Regions from separate parts of the Oceanibaculum sp. genome, predicted to be linked through region 2. Evidence: riboswitches for the same ligand, from Rfam matches in the RefSeq annotation. Region 2 holds a riboswitch; the other holds the start of a gene.
The links. A riboswitch is a leader RNA that binds a small molecule or an ion and turns the genes downstream of it on or off. The one in region 2 is predicted to bind thiamine pyrophosphate.

Region 1: it holds a riboswitch for thiamine pyrophosphate, as region 2 does, so the genes downstream of both, thiC (phosphomethylpyrimidine synthase ThiC) here and thiO (glycine oxidase ThiO) in region 2, are expected to answer to the same signal.

What each region holds. Positions count from the first base shown of each region.
Region 1 covers NZ_JAKUSO010000014.1:45,046-53,693, reverse strand. Annotated here, with positions in the region: gene MK313_RS06765 (TetR/AcrR family transcriptional regulator) at 1-563, shown strand, start outside; gene MK313_RS06760 (hypothetical protein) at 683-1,171, shown strand; gene MK313_RS06755 (PAS domain-containing protein) at 1,272-1,745, shown strand; gene thiC (phosphomethylpyrimidine synthase ThiC) at 1,764-3,590, opposite strand; TPP riboswitch at 3,656-3,764, opposite strand; gene MK313_RS06745 (bile acid:sodium symporter family protein) at 3,766-4,740, shown strand; gene MK313_RS06740 (trypsin-like peptidase domain-containing protein) at 4,789-5,958, shown strand; gene MK313_RS06735 (calcium-binding protein) at 6,126-7,100, shown strand; gene MK313_RS06730 (calcium-binding protein) at 7,343-8,329, shown strand; gene MK313_RS06725 (glycosyltransferase) at 8,459-8,648, shown strand, end outside.
Region 2 covers NZ_JAKUSO010000002.1:19,868-28,515, reverse strand. Annotated here, with positions in the region: gene MK313_RS00555 (PAS domain-containing protein) at 1-259, opposite strand, end outside; gene MK313_RS00550 (hypothetical protein) at 453-1,169, opposite strand; gene secF (protein translocase subunit SecF) at 1,337-2,278, opposite strand; gene MK313_RS00540 (hypothetical protein) at 2,372-2,761, opposite strand; gene MK313_RS00535 (thiamine phosphate synthase) at 2,866-3,492, opposite strand; gene MK313_RS00530 (thiazole synthase) at 3,489-4,280, opposite strand; gene thiS (sulfur carrier protein ThiS) at 4,286-4,510, opposite strand; gene thiO (glycine oxidase ThiO) at 4,522-5,679, opposite strand; TPP riboswitch at 5,671-5,776, opposite strand; gene MK313_RS00515 (methyl-accepting chemotaxis protein) at 5,900-7,879, opposite strand; gene MK313_RS00510 (sensor histidine kinase) at 8,002-8,648, opposite strand, start outside.

The DNA.
Region 1 (8,648 bases), on a different contig from region 2:
CCGCCCGCGCGGAATTCCTGCGCCACGGCTTCGCCAACACCAGCATGGACACCATTGCCCGCGTGGCCGGCGTCTCCAAGGCCACGGTCTATGCCCATTTCGGCAGCAAGGAGGAACTGTTCGCGGCGATGGTCGCGACCAACTGCCGGCGCATCGCCGAAAGCCTGAAGGAGGAGACGCTGGAAGGGCTGCCGGTGCGCGCCGCGCTGACACAGATCGGGCGGCAGTTCCTCACTTTCCTGCTGAGCCCCGACACCCAGGCGATCTACCGCGTCGTGGTGGCGGAGACGCCGCGCTTCCCCGACCTTGGCCGGCGCTTCTATGCCGCCGGTCCACAGAACACGCGCGGCCGTATCGCGCGCTATCTGGAGCGCGCCGCCGACCGGGGGCTGATCCGGCTCGACGATCCGGCGCGCGCCACCGAAATGTTCCTCGGCATGCTGATCGGCCCGCGCCACCTGAAGCGCGTGCTGGGACTGGAGCCGGCCATGTCGGACACCGAGATATCCAGCGCCGTGGACCATGCCGTCGCATGCTTCCTCATCCTGCATCCGACGCCCTGAGAGGACCGGATCGCGAAGCGGGATTTTCATAAAATCTTAAGTATGTTGATCCAAAATCCTGTCAACAGCGCGGCCTGCCGATAAACTGCCGCAAAACAGGATCAGGAATTGCCACCCTTATGAGCGCCCCTGTCGATATCGCGCACAGCAAGCTGCGCAGCCTGTATCATTTCTGGGAATCGCGGCGCCCGGCCCCTGATCTGCTGCCCGGCCGCCAGCATTTCCAGGCCGAGGATATCTGGCCCTGGATCGGCTATATCGGCATGGTCGATGTGGAGCGCGGCGATGGGCCGGAAGAGTCCTTGCGCTTCCGCATCCGGCTGCAGGGCGAGAATCTGGCGCGGCTGACCGGCAACAGGCAGGCCGGCCGCTATCTCGACGAGACGCTGAACACCAAGTATCGCGAGCTGATCCTGGAGCAGCACCGCCAGGCAGCGATGACCGGCCAGCCGGTCTATCGCATCCAGCGCGACGATTCGAAGCCCTGGAAGCGGATCGACCGGCTGGTGCTGCCCTTCGCCAGCGATGGCCATACTGTCGATCTGCTGATGACAGGGCTCTACATGGCGGGCACGCCATCGCGGCCCTTCAGCGAGGATATGCCCTGATTCGCGCCCGCCACGGCCAGCTTCAACAAATATTTAGAACTTTATTAATTATTTGCCGATCATCCTGTAGCCACGGCCAAATTCCGACCCGGCAAGGACCATGAATTCGATACAGCACGAGGAACTGGCAGCGCTCCACCGCTTCTGGCAGGGGCTGTCGAAAGACGGCCGGCTGCCCGCGCGCCATGATTTCCTGGCGGAGGACCTTGCCGACTGGATCGGCCATATCAGCCTGCTGGAGGTGGAGCGCGATCCGCTACGCTTCCGCTTCGTCCTGCATGGCGGCCATTTCACCCTGCTGTCCGGCCTGTCGCTGGTCGGACGTTATCTTGAAGAGGGCCTTACGCCGCGCTACCGCGACGAGGTGCTGGCCTGCTACCGGGAAGCCGTGGAGACGCGGCAGGCGGTCTATCGCCACTATAGCGACCACAGCCTGCCCTGGCGCGAACTCGACCGGGTGATCCTGCCGCTGGCCGATGACGGCGTGACCGTGGATCGGGTCATGGTCGGGCTTTATACCCTCGCCGACCCGCCATCGCAGGGCGGCTCCCGGCTGCTTTCGCGCCGGAACTGAGCCGCCCCCGGACGTCTGTTATTCCGCTGCCGGTTTGGCGATCAGGATATCACCGCCCTTTTCCATGAAGCTCTTCGACATTTCATCCATGCCGCTCTGCGCATAGTCGCGGACTTCCTGGCTGATCTTCATGGAGCAGAATTTCGGCCCGCACATGGAGCAGAAATGCGCCAGCTTGGCCCCCTCGGCGGGCAGGGTCTGGTCGTGGAACTGCTCCGCCGTCTCGGGGTCGAGCGACAGGTTGAACTGGTCGCGCCAGCGGAACTCGAAGCGCGCGCGGGACAGCGCATCGTCCCGCACCTGCGCCGCCGGATGGCCCTTGGCGAGGTCGGCGGCATGGGCGGCCAGCTTGTAGGTGATGACGCCGACCTTCACATCGTCGCGGTCGGGCAGGCCCAGATGCTCCTTGGGCGTCACATAGCACAGCATCGCCGTGCCGAACCAGCCGATCATCGCTGCCCCAATGCCGCTGGTGATGTGGTCATAGCCCGGCGCGATATCGGTGGTCAGCGGGCCAAGCGTATAGAACGGCGCCTCGCCGCAGACCGAAAGCTGCTTGTCCATGTTGGCCTTGATCTTGTGCATCGGCACATGGCCGGGCCCCTCGATCATCACCTGCACATCATGCTTCCAGGCGATCTTCGTCAGCTCGCCCAGCGTCTCCAGCTCGGCGAACTGGGCAGCATCGTTGGCATCGGCGATGGAGCCGGGGCGCAGGCCGTCGCCCAGCGAGAAGGACACGTCATAGGCCTTCATGATCTCGCAGATTTCCGCGAAATGCGTGTAGAGGAAATTCTCCTTGTGATGAGCCAGGCACCATTTGGCGAGGATCGAGCCGCCGCGGCTGACGATGCCGGTCACACGCTTCGCGGTCAGCGGGATATAGGCCAGCCGCACCCCGGCATGGATGGTGAAGTAATCCACGCCCTGCTCGGCCTGCTCGATCAGCGTGTCGCGGAAAATCTCCCAGCTGAGGTCTTCCGCCTTGCCGCCGACCTTCTCCAGCGCCTGATAGATCGGCACCGTGCCGATGGGCACCGGGGAATTGCGCAGGATCCATTCCCGCGTGGTGTGGATGTTGCGCCCGGTGGACAGGTCCATCACCGTGTCCGCGCCCCAGCGGATCGCCCAGACCATCTTGTCCACCTCCTCCGCGACCGAAGAGGAGACGGCGGAATTGCCGATATTGGCGTTGATCTTCACCAGGAAGTTGCGGCCGATGATCATCGGCTCGGCCTCCGGGTGGTTGATGTTGGCCGGAATGATGGCGCGGCCGCGCGCCACCTCGTCGCGCACGAATTCCGGCGTCACATAATCGGGGATGGCGGCGCCGAAACTCTCGCCATCGCGCTCGAACCGCTCCTTCAGCCGCTCCCGGCCCAGATTCTCCCGGATGGCGACATATTCCATCTCCGGCGTGACGATGCCGGCACGGGCATAGGCCAGCTGGGTCACCGCCCTGCCCGGCTTGCCGCGCAGCGGCCGGATGCCTGACCGGTCGAACATCGCCACCTTGCGCTGTTCGCCCTGCTTCAGCCCATCATCCTCCGGCCTTATATCGCGGCCGTCATAGGCTTCCACATCGCCGCGGCCCTCGATCCAGGGGCGGCGCAGAGCCGGCAGGCCGCGCGCGATATCGATGGAGGCAGCGGGGTCGGTATAGGGGCCGGAGGCGTCATAGACGCGGACCGGCTTCTCGCCGGAAGACGGCTCCAGATCGATCTCGCGCAAGGCGACCCGGATATCGGGATGGCGCGTGCCGGGGACGTAAATCTTGCGCGAGGCCGGCAGCGGCCCCGTGGTGACGGAAAATTCTTCGACAGAGACTGGCTTTGCGGATGACATGGCGATCTCCAACAAGGTTGCAGGAGATCCGGGAGAGCTTCGAAATGGGGGTTGGCCTGTGACGTGTGTGCGGCCCTTTCCATCCCTACGCCGGTACGACCCGGATCAGGTTCTAAGGGTTCCCGCGCGCTAGCGGTATCTCAGCCCCTTCTCGGGGCGCCCCTTGGATGACGGCATGATGCCCCCGGTGATTCGGCGCTGTCAATCGGCGTCACCGCGCTACCCACGCCTCGCCGCAGCGCGTAGAGTGCCGGCACCAGGAAAACGGGGGAGGCCTATGGGGATTATCACCGACATCGTGCTGCCGGTTTCGCTGGCCTTCATCATGATCTCCATCGGGCTGACGCTGACGCTGGGCGATTTCCGGCGCGTCGCGGCGCAGCCCCGCGACTTCCTGATCGGTGCCGTCAGCCAGATCATCGTGCTGCCGCTGGTCGCCTTCCTGCTGGTCACCGCCTGGCGGGTGGAGCCGGTGCTGGCGGTCGGCGTCATGATCATCGCCGCGGCCCCCGGTGGCGTGACCTCCAACCTGCTGACCCTGTTCGCGCGCGGCGATGTGGCGCTGTCGGTCTCGCTGACCGCGATCACCAGCCTGCTCAGCGTCGTCACCGTGCCGCTGATCGTGGTGACGGCGCACCAGCATTTTGCCGCCGGATCGGGGGGCGAAGTCGCCGGTGATCTGACCGTGACCGGTGCGGTGCTGAAGATTTTCGTCATCGTCACCGTGCCGGTGCTGGCCGGGCTGGCGGTGCGCCATACGATGCCGGGCTTCGCGCTACGCTTCGAGCCACTGGCGCGGCGGATTTCAGCAGTGCTGTTCGTGCTGGTGATGGTGGGCGCGATCTATGCCGAGCGCGCCAATATCGCGACATATTTCGCGCAGGCCGGGGCGATCACCCTGACGCTGAACATCGCGATGATGGCGATTGCCTTCTATGGCGCGGCGTGGCTGGGCATGCGCCGGCCGCAGCGCATCGCCATCGCGCTGGAATGCGGGTTGCAGAACGGCACGCTGGCGATCGCCGTGGCCGCCAGCCTGTTCCACGAGACGCTCTATGCCATTCCGGCGGCGATCTACAGCCTGATGATGTTCGGCACCGCGCTGGTGTTTGTCTTCCTGGTCACGCGCGGCAGGCCGGCAGCGGTGTAAGGCCAGACGACTTCCGCCAGACGCCAAAACCTCTTATAGACTCCCCTCATGGCATACAGCATCGTTCCCGACACCGAGAGCGCACCCTGGCGGACCGTCGTGTCGGTCCGGGCCTGGTTCGACACCGCCAATGGCCGGGTGGACAAGGAAGGCAGCGGCGTGCTGGTCGGCCGCAACGACGTGCTGACCGCCTCGCACATCGTCTATGACGCCCGCTATGGCGTCGCCGACCATATCGAGATCGCACCGGGCAGCACGCCGTTCGGCCAGCCTTTCGGCACCTACACGGCGGTCAGCTGGTCGCACGAGATCGTCGATCCGGATGACGACAGCGTGCTGGAGATCGACGAGGTCACGCGTGACTATGCGGTGCTGAGCTTCGACACCCCGCTGGGCGAGGAGCTGGGCTGGATGACGCTCGACCCCGGCTTCACAGCAGGAACCGCCACCCTGACTGGCTATCCGGGAATACAATCGGGCCGCATGACGACGGAGACCGCATCGGCTGGCCTGACGGAAGCCGCTGGCGTGCTGTCGCTGACGGGATTTGAAGTACGTCCTGGCCATAGCGGCGGGCCGGTCTGGGTCGACGGTGCCAACGGGCCGGCGCTGGTCGGGCTGGTTTCCACCATCGCCTGGGGCTTCCAGATTGGCGGCGGCCAATACGACAAAATCCTCTCCCTGACCGCCGGCAACGAGCATCTGCTGGGCGCCCATGGCGCCATCGACGTGACCGGCGGCGCGCTGGCCGACATGATTGCCGGGACCGACCATGCCGACCGCATCGCCGGGGCCGGTGGCGCGGATACGCTGAGCGGCGGCAAGGGCGCGGACACGCTGACAGGCGGCGAGGACGGCGACGTGCTGCGTGGCGGCAAGGGGCATGATTCGATCATCGGCGGTGCCGGTGACGATACGCTCTATTCCGGGCTGGGGCGCGACACGCTGGAAGGCGGGGACGGGGCGGATGTCTTCGTGTTGCGCGGATACGACCCCGTCTTTCCGGGCGCCGAGCTTGCCCCCACCCTGCTGGATTTCGCACAGGGCATGGATCGGCTGATGGTGGAGGGGGTCACCGAGGCGGAAATTCTGACCAATCTGGCGCAGCAATCCGATGATGGTGAATTTCTGATATTTAACGTCAGCGGTAGCACGATAAGGCTGGCCGGCATCAACGCCTTGACCGAGGCCGATTTTCTTTTCGAAGTGACCAGCTAACCACTTTGAATAATTGGTTAATCATTCTGTAAAACACTATTATTCCATTGACGGCATGCACGCACCGGGCGCATAATTTCGATAAAATTGTTTCCATCTCCGGTGTGCACACAGTCTTGCCGCCCTAGAAGCAGGCGGCAGCCAGCCTTCCAGAAAGGAATCTTCCCGTGGCAACCATCCCCGGCGGCATCATCGACACGACGACCAGCATCTCGCAGATCACCAAGGATGTGATCAGCTCGATCCTGACGCAGCAGAACATCGTCGAGACCAGCATCCAGAAGGTGTCGATCACCACGCCGACCCAGACGGTGACGCTAACCGGATCCAATAACAAGGTTATCATCGACAGCTCCGCCAACGACACGGTGACGGTCGCCGGCAGCACGGGCGACGATCTGGTCGTCGCCGGGGCGGGCACCGACATCATCATGGGCGGTGCCGGCAACGATTCCCAGTTCGGCGGTGCCGGCAACGACATTGTCTCCGGCGGTGCGGGCGACGACCTCAATTATGGCGGCGAAGGCAACGACGTCATGTATGGCGGCAGCAATGACTTCCTTTATGGTGGCGTGGCGGCGGATGATGATGGCAACAACACGATGTTCGGCGACGAAGGCGACGACTCTCTGGTCGGCGGCTCCGGCAACGACACGATGCGCGGCGGCGACGACAACGACACCGTCGAAGGCACGGCCGGCAACAACCTGATCTATGGCGGAACGGGGGATGACTCCCTTGTCAGCGGCACCGGCAGCGACACGATGCAGGGCAATCAGGGCAATGATATCGTAACCGCTGGCAGCGCCATCTCCGCGGAACTGCGCGGCGGCAAGGATAATGACAGCATCGTCGGCGGCGGCGGCAACGACACGCTCTATTCCGGCAAGGGCACGGATACGCTGACCGGCGGGGCAGGCGACGATATCTTCTCCTTCAAGCAGGGCGACGGCACGGCGGTGATCACCGATTTCGGCACCGGCAGCGACCGGATCGAAATCGTCGGCTACAGCTTCAGCCAGCTGGCCATTGCCAACAATGGCTCGGGCCATGCCGTGGTCACGCTGCCGGACGGCTCCACCATCGAGCTGCAGGGCGTGGACGCCGCCACCCTGACGGCCGATTTCTTCCTGTTCTCGTAAGAAGGCGCTCCCGGAGCGCCTCTCTATGTCCGTCAAATATCCGCGACCGGCCTGAATTTGAGTACCCGGCGACGAGTACTTGACGCATTGGTTTGAGTACTTGACGCATTGGTTAAAGAGTTTCCGGCCCGGATTATCCTGATTGACCGCGCCTCGGCGGCGGCGCATATCTAAAAGAAATTTATCTTTATTCTGGCGCATTGCCAGTTTGGGATACCAGCCTTCCAGAAAGGGTCCATCTCATGGCGACAATACCAGGCGGTATTTTCGATACGAGCACCAACACAAGCGTTGATGCGAGCCAGGGTGTGATTATCTCCAGCTTTCTGGACAAGCTGGGGATTTCTGAAACCTCTATCACCCAGGTAACGGTCAGCACGACCGGCACCAACACGATCAGTGACACGACGCCGACCTCTACCTTCTCGGTCGGCTCTGGCCAGACCGTGAATGTCCAACTGTCTGGCACGACCGGGAAGACGGTGATCGTCACCGGCTCTGGCAATGCCAGCATCGCGGGCAGCACCAGCAGCGATTCGGTTCTTGGCGGTGCGGGCTCAGACAGCTTAATCGGCGGCGCCGGTGACGACCAGCTGAGTGGCGGCGCCGGTAATGACCTTATGTATGGCGGCAGCAACGCTGACACCATTTACGGTGGCGTGGCGGCCGAGGATGACGGCCATAATCTGCTGGAAGGCAATGTCGGCGAGGACCGTATCATCGGCGGCACCGGCAATGACACGCTGCGCGGCGGCAAGGACAACGACACTGTCGAAGGCACGGCCGGCAACAATCTGATGTATGGCGGCCGGGGCGACGATTCGATGGTCGGCGGCACCGGTAATGACACGATCCAGGCCAATGACGGCAACGACACAATCACAGCGGGTGATGCGGTGTCGGCGGAGCTGCGCGGCGGCAAGGACAATGACAGCATTGTCGGCGGCGGCGGCACCGACACGCTCTATTCCGGCAAGGGCACGGACACGCTGACCGGCGGTGCGGGCGATGACATCTTCTCCTTCAAGGAAGGCGACGAGACGAACGTCATCACCGATTTCGGCACCGGCAGCGACCGGATCGAGATCGCCGGCTACAGCTTCGACCAGTTGACCATCGCCAATAATGGCGACGGCAATGCGGTCATCAGCATGCCGGACGGGACGACCATCGAGCTTCAGGGCGTCGATGCCGGAACCGTGACGGCTGACCTCTTCCTGTTCTCATAACAATAAACGCTCCCGGCTCTCCGGAGTCCTCGTACATCCCAGGATAGAGAGGCGCTCCCGGAGCGCCTCTTCTTTTATCCGTGGAACAGAAGAGGCATCATGGGGAAGGAACGGATGAGGAGTTAAATTGTGGACACGCTCGATCTTGAGCTGTTCGACATGGGGAAGGGTTGGCAGATCGGGGTTCTGCGCAGCGCGCCCCGCCTGCCGCAGGATGTGCGGCTGGAGATAAACCGGCGGGAAAAGCCGGCCGACAGCCTGATTCGTTCCATCGTCGATATCCGCGCCGGCGGCGCGCGACGCTGCTACCTGCTGTTCC
Region 2 (8,648 bases):
GATAGGCAGAAAGATCAACAATCTTGTGGTTCTTGAGGGGGCTTCCGCCGCGCCGCATATGCTCCTGATCGAGAGCGATCAGTCGCTCCCGGAAAAAAGTCGCATCCTTCGATGACAGAAGCGCGGAATTTGCCCGCAAAGCGCCAATGGCACTGCCAGCGCTGGCCAGTTTGTTCTGTGCCAGGAACAAATTAGCCATATTCAACAGGTCGTGACAGCGTCTCAGATTACTGTCTATGAACGGCTGCGATGTGGCCATGATATCTCCCCACGCAAACAGCCTGAATTTAGTTATAGTTTCTAAACATAGAATTAACGGAGAAAATTCAACAGGCAACTGTAAAATGCATACTATGTGCCGCTTTTTTACGTTGTTTTGGCGACGTGACAGTTTCGAATGGAGCGTGTGGCCGCCTCATCCTGAAGCGGCCACAACGACCATATAAAGCAGACTAAGCGGCCGTAGCAGCAGGCTGCAGCTCCGGCTGGGTCACTGTCTCCGCGAACTGCTTCAGGATTTCGGGCCTCGTAATCCAGCCCATGTAAATCTGTTCATACTTGCCCGTAACAGGAAAAAAACCTTCAAGGCACAAGTCCATATGCGGGTAGCCATAGGCTTTCAGAGGCAGTCCTCTATCCGCGATGGGCTTCAGGGCGATGCCGCAATGCCAGTCCACATCGAAATGCCGCATCGACAATGCCCGCGTGAGCCTGGGCAGGGTGCCGGCCAGACCATTGCCGCGCCAGTCAGGATGAACCCAGAGACCGCCGTGGTGACCGATTCGACCGGAAATGTGCGGCACGTCTTCAGGAAGCATCAACGCCATGGGTTCCCGAATAAGGACCGGCTTCAGATCATACCAAAGGCGCAGCGACCGCTTCAGCCCGATATAATCCTCTGTAACGAAAAGACGGTTGGCGATGCAGGCAACCGTCTCGTCGTCATGGCGTAATCTGATCCAAAAACTGTTTCCTGGATGCAGATAGCTTTTATCTGGGTCAAACGTCGGGTTTACCGCTGACATCTTCGGAGCCGAGCGCATCACATCGGCCCAGCCGGCCATGTCGGTTTCGACAGTGAGTTCCAGCCCCATCCCCTCAAGGCTGTCGAGATAGAGGCTGATGACGGCTTGAATATTGTCGTAGTCCTGCGAAGTCAAAGCACGCATTTTGTCCTCCTGTGCCGTAAGCCCGCGGAATGCAGGCCAGCGTTCATTAGAAGGACTCTTTGCGCTTCGCTTCTAGGGCGGATGTACCCCTCTGCTCACTTTTCAATTCTGGATTGAATAAGGGCGGTTGAATGCAGGCCTCAGCGGATCGCGCCTAGGCCTTGCGATCATTGTGAAACTGCTTTTTCCGGGCTCTCGGCCTCGGCCTCAGTGCTGCGGATCGCCGGCAGGTGCAGCAGCAGGGCCGCGGCGACGAACACCGAGGAGAAGGTGCCGATCAGGATGCCCCAGACCAGCGCCACGGTGAAATTCAGCAGCGTGCTGGTGGCGAAGAACATCAGCGGCAGGATGGCGATCAGTGTCGTGCCGGAGGTCAGGATGGTGCGCGACAGCGTCTGGTTCACGCTGAGGTTGATCAGCTCGGCCATCGGCAGCTTCTTGTGCTTGCGCATGGTCTCGCGGATGCGGTCGAACACCACCACCGTGTCGTTGATCGAATAGCCGGCCAGGGTCAGCAGCGCGGCAATTGCGGTGAGGTTGAATTCCAGCCCGGTGATCGACAGCAGCCCCAGCGTGACCACCACGTCATGCGCGGTGGCGATCATCGCCGCCACGCCGAACTGCCATTCGAAGCGGAACCAGACATAGAGCGCGATGCCCAGCACGGCCAGCGCCGTGGCCAGCGCACCGTCGCGGAACAGCTCGGCACTGACGCGCGGGCCGACCAGTTCGGTGCGGCGGAACTCGTAGCCTTCGCCCAGCGCGGCGCGGATGCGCGGGGCCGCCTGCTTCGCCTCGGTGGTGCCAAGCTGGTCGCTGTCGAGCCGGATCAGCGCCTCATTGGGCTTGCCGAACTGCTGCACCTCGGCGGCGCCAAGGCCGGCCTCGGTCAGCCGGCTGCGCAGACTGCCGGGATCGATGGGCTGGGCGGACTGGATTTCGACCAGCATGCCACCCTTGAAGTCGATGCCGAGATTGAGGCCGTTCAGTGCCAGCGACCCCAGGGTCGCGACGACCAGCAGCAGGGAAAACGCATAGGCGGCGAAGCGATAGCGCACGAAGTCGAACGCCGTATTGTCCGGCAGCAGCCGGATGGGCAGGAAACGCATGGATTAAGCCTCCGGGCACGCCGCCGTTTGTTGTGGGCGCGTGCCGAAATTTGCCGGGAACAGCCGGCCGCGTCTTGGGCGGCCGGCAACGGATCACGACAGGAGGCTAGGAGGGCCGGTCGGTCGGTGCCGGTCCGGTGTCCGGGTAGCGGGGATAGGAAGCGTCGCAGCGGAAGCTGCCAGCGACACGGGCAGGGAGGTGTCCGCAAGGGTTGAGTGCGGCAATCCATAGCTATCGTTGCCGCCAGGCGCAGGGAGTTCGTCCGCGCGCTGCTGGACCTGCCGGAAATCCTCGGCCAGCACATGGCCGGACGGGCCGAAGGTGCCGCCGCCCAGCTCCAGCGAGGCGGGTTGCGGGGCAAGGGCGATTGTCTGCGTCTGGGCCGGCGGATGCGCCATCCCCAGCAACAGCCCGGCCAGCACCGCGAGCGCCGTGACGGCGCGCAGCATGGAAGCGGGCAGGGCTTTGGAGAAAGCGCTCAACCGGGTCGTCCAGAGGGACCGGGCTGAAAACGCCACAGTGGCGCAAGGCCGCCGGTCACAGGCGATAGATGCGCCTTCGCGCAAAGGCCGTCAAGAGGTGGGGGTTAAGAGCTGGCCTTTGCCAGTGCCGCCAGCAGTTCGCGGACCTCCGCCGCCGGGTCCTTCGCCCGCATGATCCCGCCCATCACGGCGACGGCGGCGGCACCGGCCCTCAGGCAGGTGCCGGCATTGTCGGCATCGATGCCGGCCAGCGCCACGATGGGGATTTGCAGCCGTGCCGCCACCCGGCGCAGCCCCTCGCTGCCCAGCGCCGGACCATGGCCGGGCTTGCTGGCGCTGGCGAAGATCGGGCTGAGAGTGACGTAATCGGCCCCGGTATCCAGCGCCTTCTCGGCTTCTTCCACGCTGTGCGCGGACTGGCCGATCAGCGCTTTTTGCCCCAGCGCCGAACGGGCACCCAGCGGCTTGCCGCCGGTCGGCAGGTGCAGTCCGGCCTTCAGCGCCTGTGCTGCCGCAATGTCGCTGTTGATCGTCAGGGTGGCGCCCCTGGCCGAGGTCAGCGCGGCGATCTCGCGGGCCAGTGCCAGCAGCTCGTCCGGCGGCAAATCCTTCTCGCGCAACATCACCCAGCGGCAGCCGCCCTCCAGCGCCATTGCCACGGTCTCGGCCAGAGGGCGGGGGCTCTGCGTCCGGTCGGTGATCAGCAGCAGCGGCGCGGGAAGGGACCTCAAGAGCCGATCATGCCCAGCTGCGGGCTCGACGCCTCGGCATAGCCCTTGCGCGGGATGCGCCCGGCGCGGCGCGCGGCGCGGCCGGCGGCCACGGCGTCGCGCATGGCGGCCGCCATCAGCACCGGGTTGCGTGCCTTGGAGATGGCGGTGTTCAGCAGCACCGCGTCGGCGCCGATCTCCAGCGCGCGGGCGGCGTCGGAGGCGGTGCCGATGCCGGCATCGACGATCACCGGCACGGTGGAGCGGTTGCACACCATCTCCAGATTATACGGGTTCACCAGCCCCATGCCGGAGCCGATGGGCGAGGCCAGCGGCATGACGGCGGCGCAGCCGACATCGGCCAGCTTCTGGCACACCACCGGATCGTCGGTGCAGTAGGGCAGCACGATGAAGCCGTCCTTTACCAGCTCCTCCGCCGCCTCGACCAGCTGGGCGACATCGGGATACAGCGTTTCGCGGTCGCCGATCAGCTCCAGCTTCACCCAGTCGGTGCCGACTGCCTCGCGTCCCAGCTGCGCGGTCAGCACGGCGTCACGCACCGTGCCGCAACCCGCCGTGTTGGGCAGCAGGTGGCAGCGGTCCTTCAGCAGGTCCCACAGATTCTCGGCATAGGATTCGGTGCTGACCCGGCGGATCGACACGGTGACGATCTCCGCCCCGCTGACATCAAGCGCATCCAGCATGACCTGGCGGTTGGGATAGCCCGCCGTGCCGATCAGCAGGCGCGAGCCGAAGCTCTTGCCGGCCAGCGTGAGGGGGTCTTTCGCGGTATCGTTCATCGCGTTCATGTCTCTCACCCGCCCTGGAAGGGCTGTACGATCTCGATGTCGTCGCTGGCGGAAACGGGTGTCGTTGCCCAGTCGCCGCGCTTCACGACCTTCTGGTTCACCGCCACGGCAATGCCGGGCCGGCTGGAATCGATACCGCGTTCGGCCAGCAGGGCGGCAATGCTGCCGGCCATCGTGCCGTAGGGCTTGCCGTTCAGGCGGATCGAAAGCAGGGTCTTCGCGTCACTCATCGCAACCATACTCATTCTGCGGCGATCTCAGGTCTTGCAGCAGCCTTAGCGGTGAAGCGCGCCAGCGTAAAGGGGGCAGCTTCGGGCAGCGGGCTGCCGGTCAGGATCTTGCGGGCGATGGCGTCGGCGGTGATCGGCGCCAGCAGGATGCCGTTGCGGTGGTGGCCGGTCGCCACCAGCAGCCCATCGGTGCCGGTTTCGCCCAGGATCGGCGCATCGTCGCGGCTGGTCGGGCGGAAGCCCACCCACATCTCCTCAATCGGCAGTTCCTCAATGGCGGGAATCGCCCGCCAGGCGGCGTCCAGCAGCGCCAGCACGCCGCCCGCCGTCAGTGCCGTATCATGGCCTTTTTCCTCGACCGTGGCGCCGACGATCAGCCGCCCGTCGGCGCGCGGCACCAGATAGATTTTCGGTGCCCACAGCACGGCAGTCGCCAGCGGTGCCTTCGGGTCCATGCGCAGGCTCAGCATCTGGCCCTTCACCGGGCGCACCGGCGGCAGGGCAGCCTGCGGAAGGCCGGGAATGTCGCGCGACCAGGAGCCGGCGGCCAGCACCACGCTGTCAGCCTTATGGAGATCATCGCCAACCCGCACGCCGACGGCGCGGCCGCCTTCGGTCTCGATGCCGGCGACCGGGCTGTTCTCGTGCAAGGTCCCGCCGGCATGCAGGAAGGCCGCCTTCAGCGCCTCGGACAGCCGGCGGTTCTCAACCTGATGATCGTCGGGTGCCCAGATCGCCCCCGGCACGCCGGGCCGCAGATAGGGCTCGCGCTTCCGTGCCTCCGCCCCGCTCAGCCATTCGACGGCGAGGCCGAGATCGCGCTGGAATTCGTAAGTGAAGCGCAGCTGCTCCGCCTCGTCGCGGTTGGTGGCGGCGACCAGCGTGCCGGTCTCGCGATATTCGACATCGATCCCGCTGGCATCCTTCAGCTCGGCGGCGAAGCCGGGCCACATCTTCTGGCTGGCCAGCGTCAGCGGCAACAGGGATTCCTCGCCGGGTTCGGTCTCGGCATTGGCGGCCAGCATGCCGGCGGCGGCCCAGCTGGCGCCGCGCCCGGCCTGGCCACGCTCGAACACGGACACCGGACATCCCGCCTGCGCCAGCCGCCAGCCGATGCCGAGGCCGCAGACACCGGCACCGATGATGGCGACGGTTGGTTTAGGTGACATGGTAACGCTCCCTTCGCTGGCATGATCCAGATCAGGTTCAATGGGTATGATCTCAGCCGCGTCGGCTCATCCCGCCCCGGCACCCCAGCACACTATGCCATGTAATGGTTCTGTCCCGAAATGCAACGGCGGGGCTGGAGCCCCGCCGTTTTCACATGCTCTATAGGGGGGGGCGGGGCTGGAGTCCCGCCGTTTTCACATGCTCCAGTGCCGTTCCGTCTCAGGCGGCGCGGACCTGGGCGAGGAAGTTGTCCATCTCGCTGCGCAGCCTGACGGAAGACTGCGAGAGTTCCTGCGCGCTGGACAGCACCTGCCCGGCAGCCGAACCACCTTCGGATGCCGCCTGGCTGACCTGCACGATGGCGCTGGTGACCTCCTGCGTGCCGGCCGAGGCCTGCATGACATTGCGGGAGATTTCCTGCGTCGCCGCGTCCTGCTCCTCCACCGCGGAAGCGATGGCCGAGGCGATCTCCCGGCTTTCGCCAATGACGGCAGCGATATCGCGGATCGCACCGACGGTGCGCTGGGTGCCGTCCTGCACCTCGCCGATCTGCAGCGTGATGTCCTCGGTCGCCTTGGCGGTCTGGCTGGCGAGATTCTTTACCTCCGACGCGACGACGGCGAAGCCCTTGCCGGCCTCGCCGGCGCGGGCGGCCTCTATGGTGGCGTTCAGCGCCAGCAGGTTGGTCTGCTCGGCGATCTCGTTGATGAGCTGCACCACCTCGCCAATCTTCTGCGTCGCGGCCACCAGCCCTTCGGCGGTCACCTGGGTCTGGTTGGCGGTGCCGACGGCGCGGTCGGCGACCTGGGAGGATTGCGCCACCTGCTGGCCGATCTCGCGGACCGAGGCTGCCAGCTCCTCGCAGGCAGTAGCCACCGTCTCGACATTGGTGCTGGCCTCGGTTGCGGCAGCCGCCACCGTATCGGCCTGGGCGGTGGTTTCCTCCAGACTGCTGTTCAATGTCTGCGCCGCCGCTTCCAGCTCGTTCGCCGCCGAGGACACGACGCGCACGATGCTACCGACATTATGCTCGAACTGGTCGGCAAGCTGCGCCATGACGCGCTTCTTCTCCGCTTCCAGCCGCAGGCGGTTCTCTTCCTCTGCCTGCTTTTCGGCCAGCGCGCGGTCGATGGCGTTCTGCTCGATGCGCTTCACCGCCCGCCCGATGGCGCCGATCTCGTCGCCCCGGTCCTGCGCCGGGATCGCCACTTCGGTCTGGCCGCCGGCCAGCGCATTCAGGGCGCCGGCCATGCCGACCAGCGGGCGCGAGATCGACAGGGCGAGCCAGATCGCCAGCAGCGAAAGGGCCGCCAGGATGCTGGCGATCATGATCCACAGCAGCTTTTCGGCTTCGGCATGTTCGGCGGCAAGGGTCTGCTGCGTGGATTCGTAGCCGGCGGCGATGCCGGCGAATACCTGCTCGATCAGCGGGTCGATGGCGGCATAGGCGCTGGACAGCGCCTCCACCTGCTCGACCAGTTGCAGGCGCGTGGCCGCAAAGGCGTTGAAGGCGTCCTGGTAGCTGTTCAGCAGGCCGGTGATCTCCTGCTTGGTTGCCGGCGGGATGCTGTCGGTTTCGGCCATCAGCGCGGTGAAGGCGATCTTCCGCTGCGCGATATCCTCGATATATTTCGGGGTGAGACGCAGCATGAAATCCTTCTCGTGCCGGCGCATCATCAGCATCAGCACGGCAAGTTCCGCCTGCTCATATTCCTTCAGCCGGGTCTCCACCGCATGCACGGCGGCGCGTAGATTGCCTTCCAGCCCTTCCGTCTCCTTGTAGCCGAGGCGGCGCTGGGACTCGACGACGGCGGCGAAGCGCTGTCGGTAGGTATCGAGACCGGCGCCGATCTCGCGCAGCTTCTCCGCCAGGGCGGCGTCGGTCCGGGCCAGCGAGGTTGCCAGCCCACCGATCATGCCGCTGGCGTTATCGATGATTTTCCCGTGCCGCTCGACATAGCGGTCTTCCCGGCGGATCAGGAAATCCTTCTCCGCGCGTCTTGCATCGAGCAATGCCGCATCAAGGCGCAGCGCCTGGAACTGCTGATCGGCGGCGAGGTCCAGCCGGGCCTGCTGTTCGGCGAATTTCTCCATGCCCTGGAAGAAGACGGCGACAGCCGCCAAGAGCCCGACGATGCCGAGCAGGCCGAGCAGGCCGACCTGAAATTTGACGCTGACGCGCGAGAGGAAGCTGGACATGAAGGGGTTCCTGCGGTTCGGGGAAAAGAGTCGCGGCTGTTTTATTAGTGAATTATATTTTAATAATTAATTAAATGCCAAGCGCTTCGCCCGGCAATATCACGATCGCCCTGAGCAGGGAGCTAAAGCGGCAGGCGGATGGTGACGGTGGTTCCCTGGTCGGGGGCACTGTCCAGCGTGAAGCTGCCGCCATGCAGCTCGACCAGCCGGCGGGCCAGCGGCAGGCCGATGCCGATGCCGTCATGCTGGCGCACCAGCGCATCGTCGAACTGCACGAAGGGGGTCATCGCCTCGGCCAGCCGGTCTTCGGGAATGCCGATGCCGGTATCGGCAATGCGGATTTCCAGCCAGTGCTTCGGTGTCACACGGGCGGCCAGCGTAATCGCTCCGCCTGCCGGCGTATGGCGCAGCGCGTTGGACAGCAGCTGGTCGAGAATCTGGCGCAGGCGGTCCGGGTCGCAGGGCAGCGGCGGCAGGTCGTCCGCGATATCGGCAGTGAGGGTCACATTCAGGCGCTTGGCTGTCTCGCCATGATGCCGCAGGCAATCCGTCAGCTCCTGCCGGATGTCGAGGGGCGTGCGGGAGAGTGTCAGCATCCCGGCCTCGGCCTGCGAGACCTCCAGGATCTGGGTGATGGTCTGCAGGGCGCGGGTGCCGCTTTCGTGGATATGGTCGATATAGGCCTTGTGCTTCGGGTTGCCGATCGGCCCCAGCACCTCGCTGCGCAGCATGTCGGAAAAGCCGATCACGGCATTCATCGGCGTGCGCA